2 regions of the Paenibacillus sp. YIM B09110 genome follow, and region 1 is predicted to be linked to the other one. Evidence: a T-box and tRNA genes for the amino acid it is inferred to sense, from the RefSeq annotation. Region 1 holds a T-box; the other holds one or more tRNA genes.
The links. A T-box is a leader RNA that pairs with one kind of tRNA and senses whether it is charged. The one in region 1 lies ahead of trpS (tryptophan--tRNA ligase), so its partner is inferred to be a tRNA-Trp.
Positions count from the first base shown of each region.

Region 1 (9,038 bases):
TTCATAAAACTGGGTATTCGCACACGGCATTTGTTCCCTCCGCACATAGGATACATTATGTCAAATGACTATGCCGGCATGACAGAAGCCGATAAGCAGGGCTATCATGAGGGCTGAGAGCATCATTGACCTCTACCTATGAAAGAGGGGTGAATAATAAGATGTCTGGACATGTTGAATCAACTAGCCGAGGCAATGGGCATCACGGCCACAACAACATTGCAACTATTTTGGTCTTGTTTATCTTGCTCGTAATTATAGCGTGTGCTTGCATGTGGTAATGATCCATTAGCAGCAAGCGAAGAGGCGGCCGTGCGATAAGCAGGCCGCCTTTATTTTCGCATGAAAGTAACTTAATATAGGGTGGACAAGCTAAGACAGAGGTGATCATGATGGATGTTGCCATTATTGTAGAAGGAAAAAACGACAAAAGCCGTCTGAAACGGGTGCTGTCCGAGGACGTTCCCATTTACTGCACGTATGGGACGCCAGGATCGGAGCAGCTTGAGAAGCTGCGTAAGCAAGCAGGCGACAAGCAAGTATACATATTTACCGATAACGATGCTTCGGGCAAGCGCATTCGCGGCTTGCTGCGCGATCTGTTCCCGGATGCAGAGCATATTTATACGCGCAAGGGCTATCCCGGCGTCGAGCATACACCCGAGGATTATTTGATCGAGCAGTTAGAAAAAGCGGGCCTCGATGCGCATATTGTATATCCTGCGCCGGGTCCCGCTTTACAGTGGAATAAGGACGAGTTCTAATTGCGCTGCTGTATCTTCTACAGCAGCTTGTTCAGCTCGCCTAATATGGTATCTGATGTAACATTCTCATCGCTGCCGTTAATCCATTTGCGGATTTGGCCGTCTTGATCGACAATCGTAATGACGTTCATGTGGGCGAACGAGCCGTCTTCCACCTTGGCTACGCTCACACCGAAGTCTCTTGCGAGCTTGATCGTCTGCTCCTCGTCATCGCCCCGCAGGAACTTCCAACCGTTCGGCTGGGCGAAGTTTCTCTCTGCGAACGCTTTGATGACTTCGGGCGTATCCCTCACCGGGTCGAACGTGATCGATATCAGTTCTGCCTTCGTTCCGAGCGTACCCGCTTTTTCCAGCTTTTCTTGAACCTCCGACAACAGGAAGGTCGTCGGCGGACATACGTCCGGACAATTCGCGAAGTAGAAGTAAACGATTCTCGCTTTGCCGTTCGTCGATTCAAGCGATACTTTGTCGCCGCTGTCCACATCGGTCAATTCGAACGCAGGTGCTGCCATCTCAATCGGCAGCGGCGCTTCCGGCTTAATCACATACGTAAACAATAAATAAATGCCCATTGCCGCGCATAACGCGAGTACTGCAAGTTTAAAGCTGTGCTTTTTCAAAAAAACCATCTTCACATCACCTTCGTCTTCTATCTTCTATTAGGTCAATGTCGTATTCGCGATCATCGCGATGAACACAACCATCAAATAATTAACCGAAATAAGGAAATTCGTCTTCGCCCACTTCTCTGTATCTTGCGCTGCCGTGCCACGAAGCGTATGCACGAGCCACACAACGCCGCAAAGAATGGAAATAATCAAGAAATAAATGCCTGCATAACCGTAAGTATAGAGCAGCACGCAAGTTGGAAGAAGGAGCAGCACATAAGGAATCATTTGAAGCTTCGTCCGCTTAATCCCTTTTACAACCGGAAGCAACGGGAATCCCGCCTCGCGATATTCTTCTACCCTTCTAATCGCAAGCGACCAGAAGTGAGCCGGCTGCCATAAGAATAAGAACGCGAACAAGATCCAAGCTCCTGCATCCACCTCGCCCGTTACCGCGCAATAACCGATAACCGGAGGCATAGCGCCTGATATGCCGCCAATCGACGTACTCCATGTCGAGCTCCTCTTAAGCCACATCGTATAGATGACAATATATACGAACCAGCCCAGCAATCCGAGCCAGCCTGTAAGCGGACTAACGAGCACGAACAGTACAGCTAGTCCAACTACGCCTAAAATAATTCCGTATGCGAGCACGGTTCCCGGCTTCATTCTGCCAGTCGGCAGCGCCCGGTCCTTCGTTCGTTCCATCTTCAGATCAAGCTCACGATCCCAATAGTTGTTAATGACGGTTGCTGAAGCTATCGTCAGCGTAGATCCGACCAACATATAAATAAGCAGCAGGAACATCTCCATATCGAAGTCCCATTTGGAAGCTACGATAAATCCGCCTAGTGCAGCAAAAATATTAAGCCGAAGCAGCCGCGGTTTGGTTAAAGCAATCAAGTCCTTCAGCACAAAGCAAAGCCTCCCGAGTATGCGACAAGACGCAACTAGCGCCTATCATTCATTGATGAATCGTTCTTAATCATACCGAAAAACACTCTCAATGACAATGTTCGACGGTTTTGTTCATGAATTCGCCACTCAAATTGTGACAAATCTTTTGTAACCAATTCGCCCAGAGCTCAATACAATGGGTATGTAGTTTGATGCCTATTCGGGCCCAGCGCGCATCAAACCGTTTGTGACAGTAGACAGTATGCGAAGGGAAGTGCACTACCTAAGCGTATCAGCACGAGACAAAGATATTCGGTTAGCCAAGCGGATGATCAACGGGGAAAGACAGCACCCGGCGTCGAACGCGCTTTGGTTCTTCCGTCCTGCGGGCGATTGCCCGGATACGTGGTATGACCAAGGCAACAGCAGCCGTTACAAAGCGCATTGCTTATTTGTTCCGACGCGTGGCGATTGTCCAGCCGTTTATTAATGTTTATCAAACCTATTTTCAAAAATAGTAATAAGCACACGAAAGTGAGGAAATCTCGAATGTCCAACGGTTATGGGTACAAAACAGCAGTAAGTCCGGCGAATACTGGTGCTTACGGGTACGGCTATGGCGGCTACGGCATGCAAATGCCAACGACGCTTCCGGCTCAGCAAGGTAATCAAGCTTTCCCTCTTCAAGCGATGGCTAATCAAGCGATGCCTATGCAGGCAATGGGCAATCAAGCGATGCCTCTTCAAACGATGAAGGCCCAGTCGACGATGCCGCCAGTAGGCGTGCCTAACGGCGCAATCGTAACACCATCTGGCGGTAATATCGTATCACCATTCGTTGAAGAGTCGTATGTGGAGAACATACTTCGCCTAAACCGCGGCAAAATGGCTACTTTCTACATGACCTATGAGAACAATAGCCAGTGGAATGCGAAGATTTTCAAAGGCGTCATTGAAGCAGCCGGACGCGATCATATTATTATTAGCGATCCAACGACGGGTATGCGCTACTTGCTGCTGACGCTTAACCTGGACTATGTGACATTCGACGAGCCGATAAATTACGAATATCCGTTCCAAGGTGGCGTGGTCAGCTCGGCGACTCCGCTCGGACGCTAAGACGGTACAGAGGAGAAAGCCGGCTTGAACGTCCATATATGGAGCTTGCCGGCGCCGCCCTCGATCCAATCTGCGATTTGGAACCAAGAAGAACGCTCGCTGCAGCGTTCTTCTTTAATTTGCTCGGCTTGTTCGGCAGTATCCGCTGACCATAGCTCGACGAATAAATGTTGCTGATCTGTTCCTTCATATATATGGACGCGATCATTGTCCTTAAGTAAAGCTTGTGTGTAACTCAAATAGGATTCCCGGTGCTCGGGATTAATGCGATATTCAGCGAAACAGATGTACATAATGCATCATACTCCTTTGTTGATTAGATCATAATAACGAATGAACCACATGGCTTTGCACTACACATCAGGGGGCTTCCAATGGATACAGGTACACATCTCGTTATGGGGATCGGACTGGCAGGACTAGCCGCCGTCGATCCCGTCGTTGCAGCTAATCCATCCATTCAGACTGCCGTTCTGCTTGGTACGATTGCCGGCTCTCAGGCACCTGATCTTGACGGTCTGCTGCGATTTAAAGGCAACGCCGTCTATATTAAGAACCACCGCGGCGTATCTCATTCCTTGCCAGCCATCGCCATTTGGACGATTCTTATAACGGCCGTCCTTCAGTTGCTGTACAGAGGCTCGCTGCCTTGGCTGCATATCGGCGGCTGGGTGCTGTTAGCCGTTTGCGTCCACGTCTTCACCGATTTGTTCAACACTTATGGTACCCAAGCGATGCGGCCCTTTACCGATAAGTGGATTTCATGGAACATTATACACATCTTTGACCCGGTCGTCTTCACGACCCATATCATTGCCATTTTACTTTGGGCTGCGGAACTCGTAAACCCCGCGCTGCTGTTCCCATTGCTGTATTTGTTCACCGCTGTCTACTTTGTATGGCGCACATTCGTTCAGCGCAGCAAGATCGCGGTACTTCCCAAACTGGACAAGGAGCATAAGAAAGGCGACTCCTACATTGCAATTCCGACCATATCGTTATCGATATGGAACGTAGTCAAGGAGGCTCATGATGGCAGCTTTGTTATTGGTACGCTGCACAGCGGCAAGCTAAGATGGCTCGACCGCGTCAGATGCTCAGATCACCCGGCTGTAGCCTTGTCCAAGAACGAACCAGCTATCCGCTCCTTCCTCTACTTCACAAGCTTCGCGTGTGCGGATGTTCGCGAGCATAGCTGGGGCTATGAGGTAAGATGGTCGGATGTTCGCTACCGGCATCGCAAGCAGTATCCCTTTGTTGGCGTCCTGCTCATGAATCAGAAGTACGAGACGATTGGCTCCTATGTCGGCTGGCTTAGCGACGAACGGCTTATGAAGCGGCTTCGTATGGATACGTATTAATATTGATTGTAGCCTGCCCCTTGCTGCATAATAGAAGGGGCTTTTGTTTTTGGCTTTTTGCGATAATTAAAAAGGAGCTCAAGGTTTCCCTTGAACTCCATTTGTTCTTTGTGTATTAAAAGCGCTTAACGGTAGCCGCCAGAAAGCTGTTGTTCAGCAATTTGGACTAGCTTTTTCGTGATGTAGCCACCAAGGGAGCCCGCTTCACGAGTTGAAATGTTACCGTAATAGCCATCTGCCGGGATTTGTACACCGAGTTCTTGTGCCGCTTCCAACTTCAGTTGATTAAGAGCTTGACTTGCTTGTGGAACGATCAGTGTATTGCTTCTGCTTCCTGCCATGAGGTATTTCTCCTTTCGTCTCCTGCGCTTGATTGTGTGGTGCAAACTTATTATGTGCACAAGAAGAGAAACTATGCTCTATCCCCCAAAAAAATATGATCAAAGTTTGTGAAGGAGAGAATAACGTCATGTCTAAGCAACTATCCTTATTTTTCGCCGTCGTATCCGTCATATGGATGAGCGCAATGGCTATATCCATCAGTCATAGCGGCTGGCTAGTACTATTGTTCGGTCTGCTATGGCTGTTCACGACCGGTGCCGGTTTTATCGTTAAAGCGCGTTTGCGCCGTAAGAAACAACAAGGCTGAACACCTCCCGGTGTCAGCCTTGTTGTTTCTTACTATCGTTATCCGCTAGCCGCGCGGGCGAAGGAAGCCCATCAAATCCTTCGCATCTGCTAGCGTGCGGGACGCTACTTCGGAAGCACGCTCAGCGCCTTGCTTCAAGATAGTATGAATCTCGCCTGAATTGCGAATATCGTGATACTTGTTCTGCAATGGCTCGAGCACGGACACAACATGCTCCGCCAAATCCTTCTTGAACGGTCCGTAGCCTTGTCCCTCGTAACGCGCCTCGATCTCTGCAATGCTCATGTTCGCGCAGTGTGAATAGATCCCAATCAGATTGCTGATCTCTGGCTTATTCGCCGGGTCATATTTCACTTCGCGGCCGGAATCGGTTGTTGCTCGGCTAATTTTTTTGCGGATGACATCCGGAGGATCGAGCAACGCTATGAAGCTCGCCGGATTCGGATTGCTCTTGCTCATCTTCTTGCTTGCATCGTCAAGCGACATGATGCGCGCGCCTACCTTCGGAATATAAGGCTCCGGAATCGTAAAGTACGAACCGAAACGCGTGTTGAAGCGATGCGCCAGATCTCTCGTCAATTCGAGATGCTGCTTCTGATCGTCGCCAACCGGCACAAGATCCGCGTTATACAGCAATATATCAGCCGCCATTAGCGTCGGATACACGAACAAGCCCGCTCCGACAGATTCTTTTCCTGACGACTTATCCTTGAATTGCGTCATACGCTCCAGCTCGCCCATATTGGCAAGCGTCGTGAACAACCATCCGAGCTCAGCATGCTCGCGCACATGAGATTGAACGAAGACCGTTGCCTTCGACGGGTCGATACCCGCAGCAATGAAGAGCGCCGCTACCGCTTCGGTCTGCTCTCTAAGATTAGCGGGATCCTGCGGCACGCTGATCGCATGTAAATCCACGATCATAAAGAAACATTCCTCGGAATGCTGGAGCTTCACGAAGTTTTGCAACGCTCCGATATAGTTTCCGAGTGTAAGCTGTCCGCTTGGCTGAATGCCGGATAGTACTTTTTTCAAATTCAACTCCACCTTTCTATGGCCATCAACTTTATCGATATAAGGGTTCGAAAGAACGCAAAAAAACCCTCGCCGCAAGGGACGAGAGATCGTGGTGCCACCCTAATTCGTCTGCGCCGCCCGTTACCCTAATGAAGGGGCGAATGCCGCACAAACCTTAACGCTCAGTAACGGTGAGCATCCGGATGAACATTTTCGGCAGAGCTGCAGCTACCGGTTCCGCACATCGGCTCCGGGTTCCATTCAGCTTCGAGGTTTGCACCGGTTCACAGCTACCACCGGCTCTCTGCACGCAATTCGCCTCAAGCTTACTTGTTCCCATCATCGCATTTAAACTGATTATACTCGCGCTGACATGAATGTCAAGAAGCCACGCGCTCATACGCAAGCGTTTGAAGCTGCGGCAAGACGCCTGCACTAAATAAAGTTGTCCTATAGCCAAAATTGGGAGCATATGCTATATTAGGTCGTATAATCGTAATCATTACTATTAAAAGGAGAGAGACGCACCGCATGCTTAAATGGATATTCCGTTTCGGAACGCCGCTTCTCGGTGTTGGCAGCCTGATTATGCTAACCCTGATCGTCACGAATCGCGAGCTGCCGACGGCCATCTTCACTGAAGCTAACTTCCAGTCGTTCAAAATATTGTTCATTAGCATCATATTGGAAGCTTTTCCGTTCATCCTGCTCGGCGTACTCTTCTCGGCGCTGCTGCAAGTATTCGTAACGGACGAGCTCATTCAGAAATGGACGCCAAAAAATCCGGTTGCAGGCGTGCTGTTCGGCGCATTGCTCGGCCTTCTGTTCCCATTATGCGAATGCGGTATGATTCCCGTCGTCAGGCGCCTAATACGCAAAGGGATGCCCGCGTATATCGGTATCGTATACTTGCTCGCCGGACCTATTGTGAACCCTATCGTATACACATCTACATACACCGCGTTCCGTACGACGCCGGAGATGGCTTTCGCCCGGATGGGACTAGCTTTCGCGGTATCTTTCATCATCGGGTTGCTGCTCTACAAGTTCATGAAGAGAAGTCCCCTAAAGGCAATGACCAGACAGCAACATGAGCATTCGAACACCGATGACCATGAACATCAACACGGACATGATCACCGCCACCACCGAAGCCACGAGCATGGAGTTAGCGGCAAAGGCTTCCGCTCCAGGATTTCATCCACGATGGCTCACGCGTCAGACGAGTTTTTTGAGATGGGCAAATATTTAATATTCGGCGCGCTCCTTACCGGAATCATTCAAACGGCTGTCGATCGCAGTACGCTTGCCGTATTCGCGGAGCAGCCTGTATTTTCATACGTATTCATGATGGGGTTCGCTTTCATCTTATCGATATGCTCCACATCCGACGCTTTCATCGCTTCTTCCTTCAGCGGCATTTTTGATTTTGGTCCGCTGCTTGCCTTTCTCGTATTCGGTCCAATGATCGATTTGAAAAATACGCTTATGCTGCTGTCGACGTTCCGTATCAGAATCGTACTCGCTCTTATCGCATTAACAGCCTCGCTTACTTTCATCGGAGCATGGTTAACGGAGGTATTCATATGATCCACCATTTACTGCGCGCAACTATACTGACCGGCTTTGCCTTTTTTATCGTCTATTTGTTCCAGACGGATGAGATGACGCTATATATCGCCCCCCGCATGGAGCTGTACGTGAAGCTGTCGGCCATCGGCTTATATGCCGCAGCCATCTATCAAATATATGCTGCCCTTCAGAAGCGCATGGGCAAGCAGGAAGCCGACTGCGACTGCGAGCATGACCACGAGCCTTCGCCTTCCATTGCCAAGAATACGCTCATTTACGGCTTATTTCTCCTGCCGCTCGCGCTCGGTTTTCTTGCACCGACCGGAACGCTTGGCAGCGCCCTTGCAGCTAAGAAAGGCGTCAGCTTATCGGGAAGCCCTTCGTTTGAACGGAGTGACCTGATAACTGCGCCTGTACCTGAGGTTGACCTTGCACCAGTATCGGAAGAAAAAAAGCTCGATGCGCTTTTCCCTTACGACGAATATACGATCGACCATGCGAATTATGGGAAGATCCTCTATTCCCAGCCTGCGATAGAAGTGCCCGAGAAGCAGTTTATCGAGACGCTGACGACGCTTGATTTGTACCGGGAAGCCTTCTTAGGCAAGGAAGTCGTCCTTTCGGGCTTCGTTTACCGAGAAGATGAAATGGGCAAGGATCGATTCGCGGTCAGCCGCTTCGCCATGAATTGCTGCTCGGCCGACGCCTTGCCTTACGGGCTTATGATCGAATGGCCCAAAGGGAACGAATATGCCGCAGACGAATGGGTATCCGTCAAAGGAACGCTTAAGACGACCAGCTACATGGACAATGAGATCATTACGCTTGAAGCTACGAAGATCGAGCGAATCGAAGCGCCGGCAACTCCATATGTCTATCCGGATCTGGAGTTTGCTTACTAGACGGCTTTTCGCTGGAAATAGGTCCAGCCTGCCAGGCCGAATACGCAGAAACCGCCTAATATTACGATAAACAACGTCTCCATCGACATGTTAAAGGCGCCGAACCCGTAATCGTCGCGCGGCAGCATGGCCAGCATCGGCTGCGC
Region 1 covers NZ_JBANSP010000001.1:161,489-170,526, forward strand. The annotation lists gene V8F51_RS00725 (MFS transporter) at 1-7, shown strand, start outside; gene yjcZ (sporulation protein YjcZ) at 162-281, shown strand; gene V8F51_RS00735 (toprim domain-containing protein) at 393-764, shown strand; gene V8F51_RS00740 (SCO family protein) at 782-1,393, opposite strand; gene cyoE (heme o synthase) at 1,424-2,290, opposite strand; partial or broken gene V8F51_RS00750 (cell wall hydrolase) at 2,553-2,762, shown strand; gene gerQ (spore coat protein GerQ) at 2,822-3,391, shown strand; gene V8F51_RS00760 (hypothetical protein) at 3,388-3,684, opposite strand; gene V8F51_RS00765 (metal-dependent hydrolase) at 3,766-4,752, shown strand; gene V8F51_RS00770 (alpha/beta-type small acid-soluble spore protein) at 4,878-5,093, opposite strand; gene V8F51_RS00775 (DUF5325 family protein) at 5,222-5,401, shown strand; gene trpS (tryptophan--tRNA ligase) at 5,447-6,436, opposite strand; T-box leader at 6,511-6,770, opposite strand; gene V8F51_RS00785 (permease) at 6,950-8,008, shown strand; gene V8F51_RS00790 (TIGR03943 family putative permease subunit) at 8,005-8,892, shown strand; gene V8F51_RS00795 (ABC transporter permease) at 8,889-9,038, opposite strand, start outside.

Region 2 (9,038 bases), on a different contig from region 1:
CTTTCACGGAGGTAACAGGGGTTCGAGTCCCCTACGGGTCACCAACTTCTTTACAAAAAGATTTAAAAAAAAGTGCTTGACTTAAGACTTGAGCCTATGGTAAGATATAAAAGTCGCTCAAGACGATATGGAGGATTAGCTCAGCTGGGAGAGCATCTGCCTTACAAGCAGAGGGTCGGCGGTTCGATCCCGTCATCCTCCACCATTATAGCTTTTTAACGACGCGGGGTGGAGCAGCCCGGTAGCTCGTCGGGCTCATAACCCGAAGGCCGCAGGTTCAAATCCTGCCCCCGCAACCAATGTTTACCTTCGGAATGATCCGAGAATATGATGTGGAGCTGTGGTGTAGAGGCCTAACATGCCTGCCTGTCACGCAGGAGACCGCGGGTTCGAATCCCGTCAGCTCCGCCATTACAAACATCAGGCTCGGTAGCTCAGTCGGTAGAGCAGAGGACTGAAAATCCTCGTGTCGGCGGTTCGATTCCGTCCCGAGCCACCATGATGTACTAGCAATACCTGAAACAATTGGATATGCCGTTGTAGCTCAATTGGTAGAGCAACTGACTTGTAATCAGTAGGTTGGGGGTTCAAGTCCTCTCGACGGCACCACATGGAGGATTAGCGAAGTGGCCAAACGCGGGAGACTGTAAATCTCTTCCTCACGGTTCGGTGGTTCGAATCCATCATCCTCCACCAAGTTTACCTTAGGGGCATAGTTTAAAGGTAGAACAAAGGTCTCCAAAACCTTTGGTGTGGGTTCAATTCCTGCTGCCCCTGCCAATTGAATACCTTAACATGGCGGTCGTGGCGAAGTGGTTAACGCATCGGTTTGTGGATCCGACACTCGGGGGTTCAATTCCCCTCGATCGCCCCATTAATTTCAAAAATTAGGTTTTACACTTTGTTGGGGATTAGCCAAGCGGTAAGGCAACGGACTTTGACTCCGTCATTCTCAGGTTCGATCCCTGAATCCCCAGCCATTGTTTCGCGGAAGTGGCTCAGCGGTAGAGCATCGCCTTGCCAAGGCGAGGGTCGCGGGTTCGATTCCCGTCTTCCGCTCCAATCTTTATTTGGCGCCATAGCCAAGTGGTAAGGCAGAGCTCTGCAAAAGCTCTACCCCCAGTTCGAGTCTGGGTGGCGCCTCCACAATAGTTTCAAAAATGTGCGGCCTTAGCTCAGCTGGATAGAGCGTTTGACTACGAATCAAAAGGTCAGGAGTTCGAATCTCTTAGGCCGCGCCATCTTTACAAATGAATATGCCGGCGTGGCGGAATGGCAGACGCGCGCGACTCAAAATCGTGAGGGAAACCGTGGAGGTTCGAGTCCTCTCGCCGGCACCACTAACGAAACTACAAGCACTTAAGATCAATTGATCTTAAGTGCTTTTTTTATGTGTAAATTATGTATGGAGATTTTTTTGGATAATAGATATTAAGAAAACGCTTTAAATGATAGTATATTAGGTATTCCCAGTTCGGACAGGAGTGAGGATTCACGTGAAGTTCGGCAAATCGATTAAATCTCGTCTTATCATCGGGTTTATGGCGGTTATGCTTCCTGTAGTTACATTTATGCTTATTAATAACAGCTACTCGAGAGAAATCGTTAGAGAGAAGGTATCCGAAACGTATCGTAATACACTCGATATCTTCGTAGGCCAAACCGATAACAACTTATCTCAAATAAATGATTATTTATACAAAATGTCAGTGCTCGATTCGGATATAGGGCTGCTCATGTCTTTTCCTAGAGACAGCGACGGATATACGTTAACCAAGATTAGAATCGATTCAAAGCTCAATCGCGATGTTGGAGTATACAGCTTAATAGACGCGGTTTTCCTGTATCATCAGGACGATATTATTTTTGGAACAGACAGCGAGTACAATGATACTAGAAAAATAATTAAAACACATATGGACAATATCACAGTAAATAATGATATGGCGCTTAACGATCAGCATAGATGGGAGGTAAGAGAGGACGAACGATTAGAAGGGAAGTTTTTTCTAATCAATTTTATTAAAGTATCCGAGGGGCTGTATGTTGGAGCGATTATTAAAGTAAAAGATATTAACGATATGCTGACCATTCAGTGGAGTGACGGTGATATTGGCTTTAACGACATCTACTTTCATGAAGAGAATCATCTCACTCAATCGTTGACTGGCAGCCTCGCGCCTCTTGATCTGAAGGAGGAAATGACGGAGAAGCCGTATGAGTCGTTGACGGATCATAAAACCGGAGAGACGTATCTCGTCATGAATCGAATGAGCGATATGCTCGATATTGCGTATCGTGTCGTTATTCCGGAGGAAACGCTGCTTCGCAACCTTTTATTTTTCCGAAATATGACGTTATTTGCATCGATCGGATTTGTTGCAATCTTACTTATTTATTTATTTTTTATGCAGAATATGCTCTTCAAGCCGCTGCATGAGCTCATTCTAGGGATGAAGAAAATTTCACTTGGCATGCTTGATGTAAGACTGAAAAAAAACAAGACGATGGAGTTTGAGTTTCTAGGAAATACATTCAACATAATGGCTGAACAGATCAAAACGTTAAAAATTGACGTGTATGAGGAGCAGCTTCGTGTAAAACAGGGTGAATTAAAACAACTGCAAGCTCAAATCAGCCCCCATTTCTATATGAACAGCTTAAATATTATTTATAATCTTGCAGCATTGAACGATACAGAGTCTGTGAAAAATATGTCGCTTCACCTTGCGGACTATTTCCGGTTTATTATGAAAGCAAATCGGGATACGATCACGCTTAAGGAGGAGTTATCGCATATCGAAAATTATATAACGATTCAGAAAATGAGGTTTCCCGATAAGCTTCAATGTACGTTCGAGGGAGTGGATACGATACTTAATTATCCGATTGCAGCATTGACCGTACAGCCTTTTGTGGAAAACTCGATTATTCATGGCTTCAAAAATCGCAGGCAGCTGTTCCAAATTAAAGTTGCGGCTGAGGTAACAAAGGATAGTGGATTCACTCTGACGATTAGCGATAACGGGGGCGGCTTTAGCGATGAGGTTCTGACCAAGCTGACTCGCAGAGAGCCGTTGGAGCAGGTTGAAACAACCGGACTAGGCGTAACGAATGTTATTCATAGGCTGGAGCTGTTGTATGGAGAAAGAGCGTCGATTACATTCAGCAATCAGTCGGAAGGAACCGGTGCTGTCGTCATCATAAAATTTCCACGGTTAATGGAAGGGGAAAAATCAGTTGTATAATTTGTTGATCGTTGATGATGAGGAAATAGCAATAAGAGGGATTGAGAAGGGGATTGATTGGTCTGAGCTTCCCATTGCCAATATATACACGGCTTACGATGGGGAAGAGGCAAGAGCGATTCTTACCGAGCATACGATTCATATCGTCATATCCGATATCGATATGCCCAATCAAAGCGGTATCGAGCTATTAGAATGGGTAAATGAGCATTCTCCAGCAAGCATAACGATTTTTCTAACCGGACATGCTGATTTCAAATATGCGCAGCAGGCTGTTCAGTTGGATTGTTTTGAGTACTTATTGAAGCCAATTGATCACGGTGTACTCAAAACCTGCGTCAATGGAGCGATTGATAAGGTAAAAGAGTTAGAGCAGCTCACCAAAATTAAAAGCACGTACAGTCTCTTTTATGAGCAATGGAATAAACAGAGGCCTATTTTGATCGAACGATTTTGGCAGGATGTATTGCATTATCGTCACTCAGGAGCGCCTGAGCACCTCGATTCGGCGTTGCAAAACTATGCGCTGCCTCTACAGGCGGATAGTAGGATTAGAGTTGTGCTTATAAGCATAGAGCAGTGGAGAGAGGAATGGTCAGCTAGAGACGAGGAGATCATGACCTACGGCATTAGAAATGTTGCCGAGGAGTTAGTGCTCGCGACCCCCTCAGGCCATATTGTCCAGGATGGAAACGGCATCATGTATGCTATTTTGTATAAGGGACAGGACGGTCAGGAGGAGACCTCTTCTGCAATAGAAGAGAGATGCAGGTTATTCATTAACCAATGCAAGCTTGTTCTGCATTGCCATCTATCTTGTTATATAGGTGAAGTCGGAACTGTACAACAAATACGGTCAGCAGTTCGTACGCTGCTGGAGCTCGAGCGAAGCAATGTAAGCGATACTTGCGCTATTATTATGGAGCGAGAGACCAAACCAAAGCTTGAAGGGAATAATCTTCAATTGGTTCATTTCGACGATTGGGCATTGCTGCTTGATTCTGGAAAGCAGCAGCAGCTGTCGAAGCGTATCGATGAGTGCTTTGATCAGATGCTGGAGAGCAAAGTTGACTATACGTATATGGCCTCCTTCTATTTCGGCTTTATGAATATGCTGTTTCAATGGTTCAACAAAAAAGGTGTTCTGATGACGGATGTATTCACGAATCGTGAGTGGGAGGTTGGCGAGAATGTGCTTAAATCGCTGACCAGAATGCGAACGTGGGCACAGCAGCTTAGCGTGCAGCTGACCGATTATGCGAATCAGAACGGCAAGGATGTTTCACAGGCTGTAGAGAAAGTTCAACGTTATATGGAGGCGAATCTAGGCGAAGACTTTAGTCGAGAGCGAGCAGCGGAGAACGTTTATCTGAATCCTGCTTATTTATCGCGATTATTTCGGAGAGAAACGGGTTATTCCCTTACGGATTACCTAGTAAAGCTTAGAATTACGAAAGCGCGGATGGAGCTTGAGAAAACAAATAATCGCGTAAGCGATGTCGCGGTTGCCGTTGGCTACGCAAACTTCTCTCATTTCTCCAAGCTGTTCAAAAAAATGACGGGCTTAACTCCGCAGGAATACCGCAAAAAATACCAGGGTGTATAAAGAAAGTCACACGAACGTTAATACAGTCACAACGCCGACAGATGTCGGCGTTTTTTTTTATTACAATTAGGTACAAGAAAGTTAAACAGAGACGAATAAGGAGGAGGAGGAAGGCGATGGCGAGACAAACCTCGGAAGCGGTAACAACCGCCTACATCCCAAGATCAAAAGCTGGTATGAGGTTTCATTTGCAAACAATTCGTAAGTACTGGATGTTCTATATTATGATGTTGCCTGCAATCGTTTTGCTTGTTTTTAACAACTACATCCCTATGTTGGGTATCATTATTGCGTTTAAGAACATCAATTATGCGGATGGCATAATGGGAAGCGACTGGAGTGGCCTCAAAAACTTTGAATACCTGTTCAAAACATCAGATGCGTGGATTATTACGCGGAATACGCTCCTGTATAACTCAGGATTTATTATTCTTAACTTGGTCTTTCCACTGGCGTTTGCCATTATGCTCAATGAAATTAAGAACAGATTTCTGGCCAAGCTGCATCAAACGATTATGTTTCTTCCTTACTTTCTATCTATGGTCGTCATCAGCTATCTCGTATTCGGATTTTTGAGCGAGCAGCACGGTTTTCTTAATACTTCGCTGCTGCCTGCTCTCGGACTTGAGAAAGTAGAATGGTATTTCACGCAAAGCGTATGGCCTTATATTTTACCGCTTGTGAATACATGGAAAAGCATGGGGTATTTCATGGTTATCTATATGGCTGCCATTATCGGCATCGATGACGAGTACTATGAAGCTGCAACAATCGATGGCGCGTCCAAGTGGAAGCAAATAACGAGTATTACGATCCCGCTTATCACGCCAATCATTATAATTATGACGCTGCTCCAAATCGGAAAAATTTTCAATGCGGATTTCGGGCTGTTCTTCCAGGTTCCAAGAGAATCAGGCGTTCTATTCCCAGTAACGAATGTCATTGATACGTATGTATACCGTACATTCCTAACAGTCGGGGACATTGGATTATCATCCGCAGCAGGCTTGCTGCAGTCGGTTGTAGGATTTACTCTTGTCTTTTTATCCAACTGGGTAGTAAGACGAATCGACAAAGAGAACGCATTATTTTAAAATATAAGACTTTATTACTTTCACACTTATAAACTGACTTATATTTCATCCGCGAAACGTTAGCTTACGCCGCCAAGGACGGCGACAGCCGTTTACGCTTGAACGAGCAAACATACTTAACGTGAACTGAACCACGTAAATCCTTTGGAGGTGAACCTATGGAAGCAGCTGAAAAAATACCGAGTACATCCAATCCGAAAAATCAATTGTCGGGACCGGCTTCTCTAGGAATTAATATTTTCTTCATTATTTATTCTCTTCTTTGCATCATACCTCTCTTCTTGATCATCATGATATCGATATCAGATGAATCGACGGTCATCGCAGAAGGCTATAAATTCATACCTTCTAAGTTCGATTTGGGGGCCTATGAGTTTCTGTTTAAGGATGCAAGGCAAATCATTCGTTCCTATGGAGTTTCTATTCTAGTAACGATTGCTGGAACGGCGTTAAGTTTAATTATGATGGCTCTGTACGCCTATCCGATTTCGAGAACGGATTTTCCGCATGCTAAGTTCTTTACCTTCTTCGTATTTTTAACGATGCTTTTCACGGGCGGACTTGTGCCATGGTATTTGGTCTACGCGCGTCTTCTCGATCTAAAAGATACGATGATGGCGCTCATTATGCCGCTGCTCGTAGCCGCTTTCTTCGTTCTTATCATCCGAACCTTCTTCCAGACGACTATACCTGGCGCTGTTCTGGAGTCGGCTAAGATTGACGGTGCGGGCGAGATGACAATCTTCTATAAGATCGTAATCCCGTTATCACTTCCGGTATTGGCGACAGTCGCTCTTTTCCAAACGCTTACGTATTGGAATGATTGGTTTCTAAGTCTAGTCTTCATTACGAAGGACGGCAATATTACCGTTCAATACTTAATGTACAAGACGATGCTTAACATCCAATTCCTTGCTAATAACAGTACGGCAGCGGCAGCTATTACGGCGGCTGGAGGATCGTTCAGGTTTCCAAGTGAAACGGTTCGTATGGCTATGGTTGTCATCGGGATTGGTCCTATCGTATTCGCGTATCCTTTCTTCCAAAAGTATTTCGTAAAAGGACTGACTGTAGGTGCGGTTAAAGGCTGATTAGAAGTTGCCTAATTAGGGCTGTAGCCAGCAATGCTGGTTTAGCATATAAAACTAAATTTTTTAGGGAGGTCCACCCGCTATGAAGCAAGGTAAACAAAAAAGTTCTATGCTTCTCCTAATGATGTTGGCCATTGTACTGATTGTATCCGCTTGTTCTGGCAACAATGCAAAAAACAACAACGAGCCGGCAAAAGTGGATGAAGCTACGAAAGCACCAGCGGCATCGGAAGAAACTGCAGCACCCGAATCCGAATTGAAGCCTTATCAAATTTCACTTGTATATCCTGGTACTCCGCAGGCTGACGAGAAAAAAGTGGAAGAGGCTCTTAATAAGCTTCTAACAGAAAAAATCAATGCAACAATTGATCTTAGACCAATCGATTGGGGCGCTTGGGATGATAAAGTCAATCTCATGATCGCTTCGCAAGAAGAAGTCGATATTTATTTTACGGCTCAATGGAACGGCCATGCCAAAAACGTTGGGAAAGGCGCTTTCTTAGAGCTTAATGATCTTCTCGATCAATATGGCAAAGGAATTACAGAATCGTTAGACCCAGCATTCTTGTCGGGTGCGAAAATCAACGGTAAAAACTTCGGCGTTCCAACTAACAAAGAGCTGGCAGCCGCAGGCGGTATCGTATACCGCAAAGACGTAACGGATGAGCTTGGCATTGATATGACAAACGTAAAAACGCCGCAGGATCTTGATGCTGTGTATGCGATTGTGAAAGAGAAAAGACCTGATCTAACGCCGCTTTATACAACGGCAGGGGTATTTAACTCACACTTCTTCGCAAACTATGATTTCTTGGGCGATTCAACGATTCCGGGTGCAATCTTGAAGGATGCAGACGCTACAACAGTAACTGCAATGGAACAGCTGGACCGTTACAAAGAATACCTGAACCTTACACGAGATTTCTTCAAGAAAGGTTATATCAATGCGGATGCCGCTACTACACAAGTATCTTCAGGCGATGCTTGGAAAGCAGGCACTGTATTCTCTACAGTTGAACCAATGAAACCAGGTAAAGACGCTGAGATTGCAAGCGCATCTAATTTGACGGGCAAACTGGCGCAAATTACGATGACTGAAAAAACGATTGCAACATCTGAAACTGCGGGTTCGATGTTAGGTATTTCTAACACATCCAAAGATCCGGCTCGTGCGATGATGTTAATCAACCTTCTTCACACGGACAAAGAGATCAACAATATTCTAAACTTCGGTATTGAAGGCGAACACTTCACTCGCAACGGCGAAATAATGACAGCTACTGAAAAAACGCCTAACTATAACCCAGGCGCGGCTTGGATGTTCGGCAGCCAATTCCTCAACTATGTATGGGATACTGAGGATCCAGACAAATGGGCAAAATTCAAAGAGTTTAACGAAGGCGGCAAAGTATCCCCAGCACTTGGCTTCGTATTTGATAGTGAGCCAGTGAAGTCTGAGGTCGGCGCGCTAGCGAACGTGATTAAGCAGTACCAAAGAGCACTTGAAACAGGCTCGGTTGATGTTGATAAAATACTTCCTGAGTATGAAGCAAAGCTTAAGGAAGCAGGCGTTGACAAAGTAATCGCTGAGAAACAGAAGCAATTCGACGCATTCCTTGCAACTAAATAATCGTCGCTTAGGTCAAGAAAGCCGCGCCTTTTCTAAAGGGTGCGGTTTTTTTGTGCTTGCATTTTCTTATGCATTCCATACAATTAAACTAACAAATACAAATCGTCATCTGTTTAGGGGGATTATTCGACTATGACCCGAAGGATTAGCCATAAATTTCGAGCGCCGATGATTGTTTTTGTTATTATGATTTTGTTAAGCGGATGCACTAGGGGCTTGGATAATAGTGAAACAGGCAATAAGTTAAGGAAAGGAATCAATAATGAAGGCAATTCTGAAAGCGCTTCAAATGAACCGAATGCAAAAGAAGATCGCTCAAATTCGCAATTAGAGCCTTACACGTTAAGGTTCGTCTATCCAAGTTCGCCC
Region 2 covers NZ_JBANSP010000018.1:347-9,384, forward strand. The annotation lists tRNA gene V8F51_RS22305 (tRNA-Glu) at 1-44, shown strand, start outside; tRNA gene V8F51_RS22310 (tRNA-Val) at 130-205, shown strand; tRNA gene V8F51_RS22315 (tRNA-Met) at 223-299, shown strand; tRNA gene V8F51_RS22320 (tRNA-Asp) at 335-411, shown strand; tRNA gene V8F51_RS22325 (tRNA-Phe) at 424-499, shown strand; tRNA gene V8F51_RS22330 (tRNA-Thr) at 534-609, shown strand; tRNA gene V8F51_RS22335 (tRNA-Tyr) at 613-696, shown strand; tRNA gene V8F51_RS22340 (tRNA-Trp) at 707-780, shown strand; tRNA gene V8F51_RS22345 (tRNA-His) at 799-874, shown strand; tRNA gene V8F51_RS22350 (tRNA-Gln) at 906-980, shown strand; tRNA gene V8F51_RS22355 (tRNA-Gly) at 988-1,062, shown strand; tRNA gene V8F51_RS22360 (tRNA-Cys) at 1,073-1,146, shown strand; tRNA gene V8F51_RS22365 (tRNA-Arg) at 1,165-1,241, shown strand; tRNA gene V8F51_RS22370 (tRNA-Leu) at 1,259-1,340, shown strand; gene V8F51_RS22375 (sensor histidine kinase) at 1,497-3,248, shown strand; gene V8F51_RS22380 (helix-turn-helix domain-containing protein) at 3,241-4,854, shown strand; gene V8F51_RS22385 (ABC transporter permease) at 4,971-5,948, shown strand; gene V8F51_RS22390 (carbohydrate ABC transporter permease) at 6,107-7,039, shown strand; gene V8F51_RS22395 (ABC transporter substrate-binding protein) at 7,122-8,669, shown strand; gene V8F51_RS22400 (ABC transporter substrate-binding protein) at 8,802-9,038, shown strand, end outside.
Region 2: it has a tRNA-Trp gene. The T-box ahead of trpS (tryptophan--tRNA ligase) is inferred to sense a tRNA for this amino acid. The anticodon was not compared.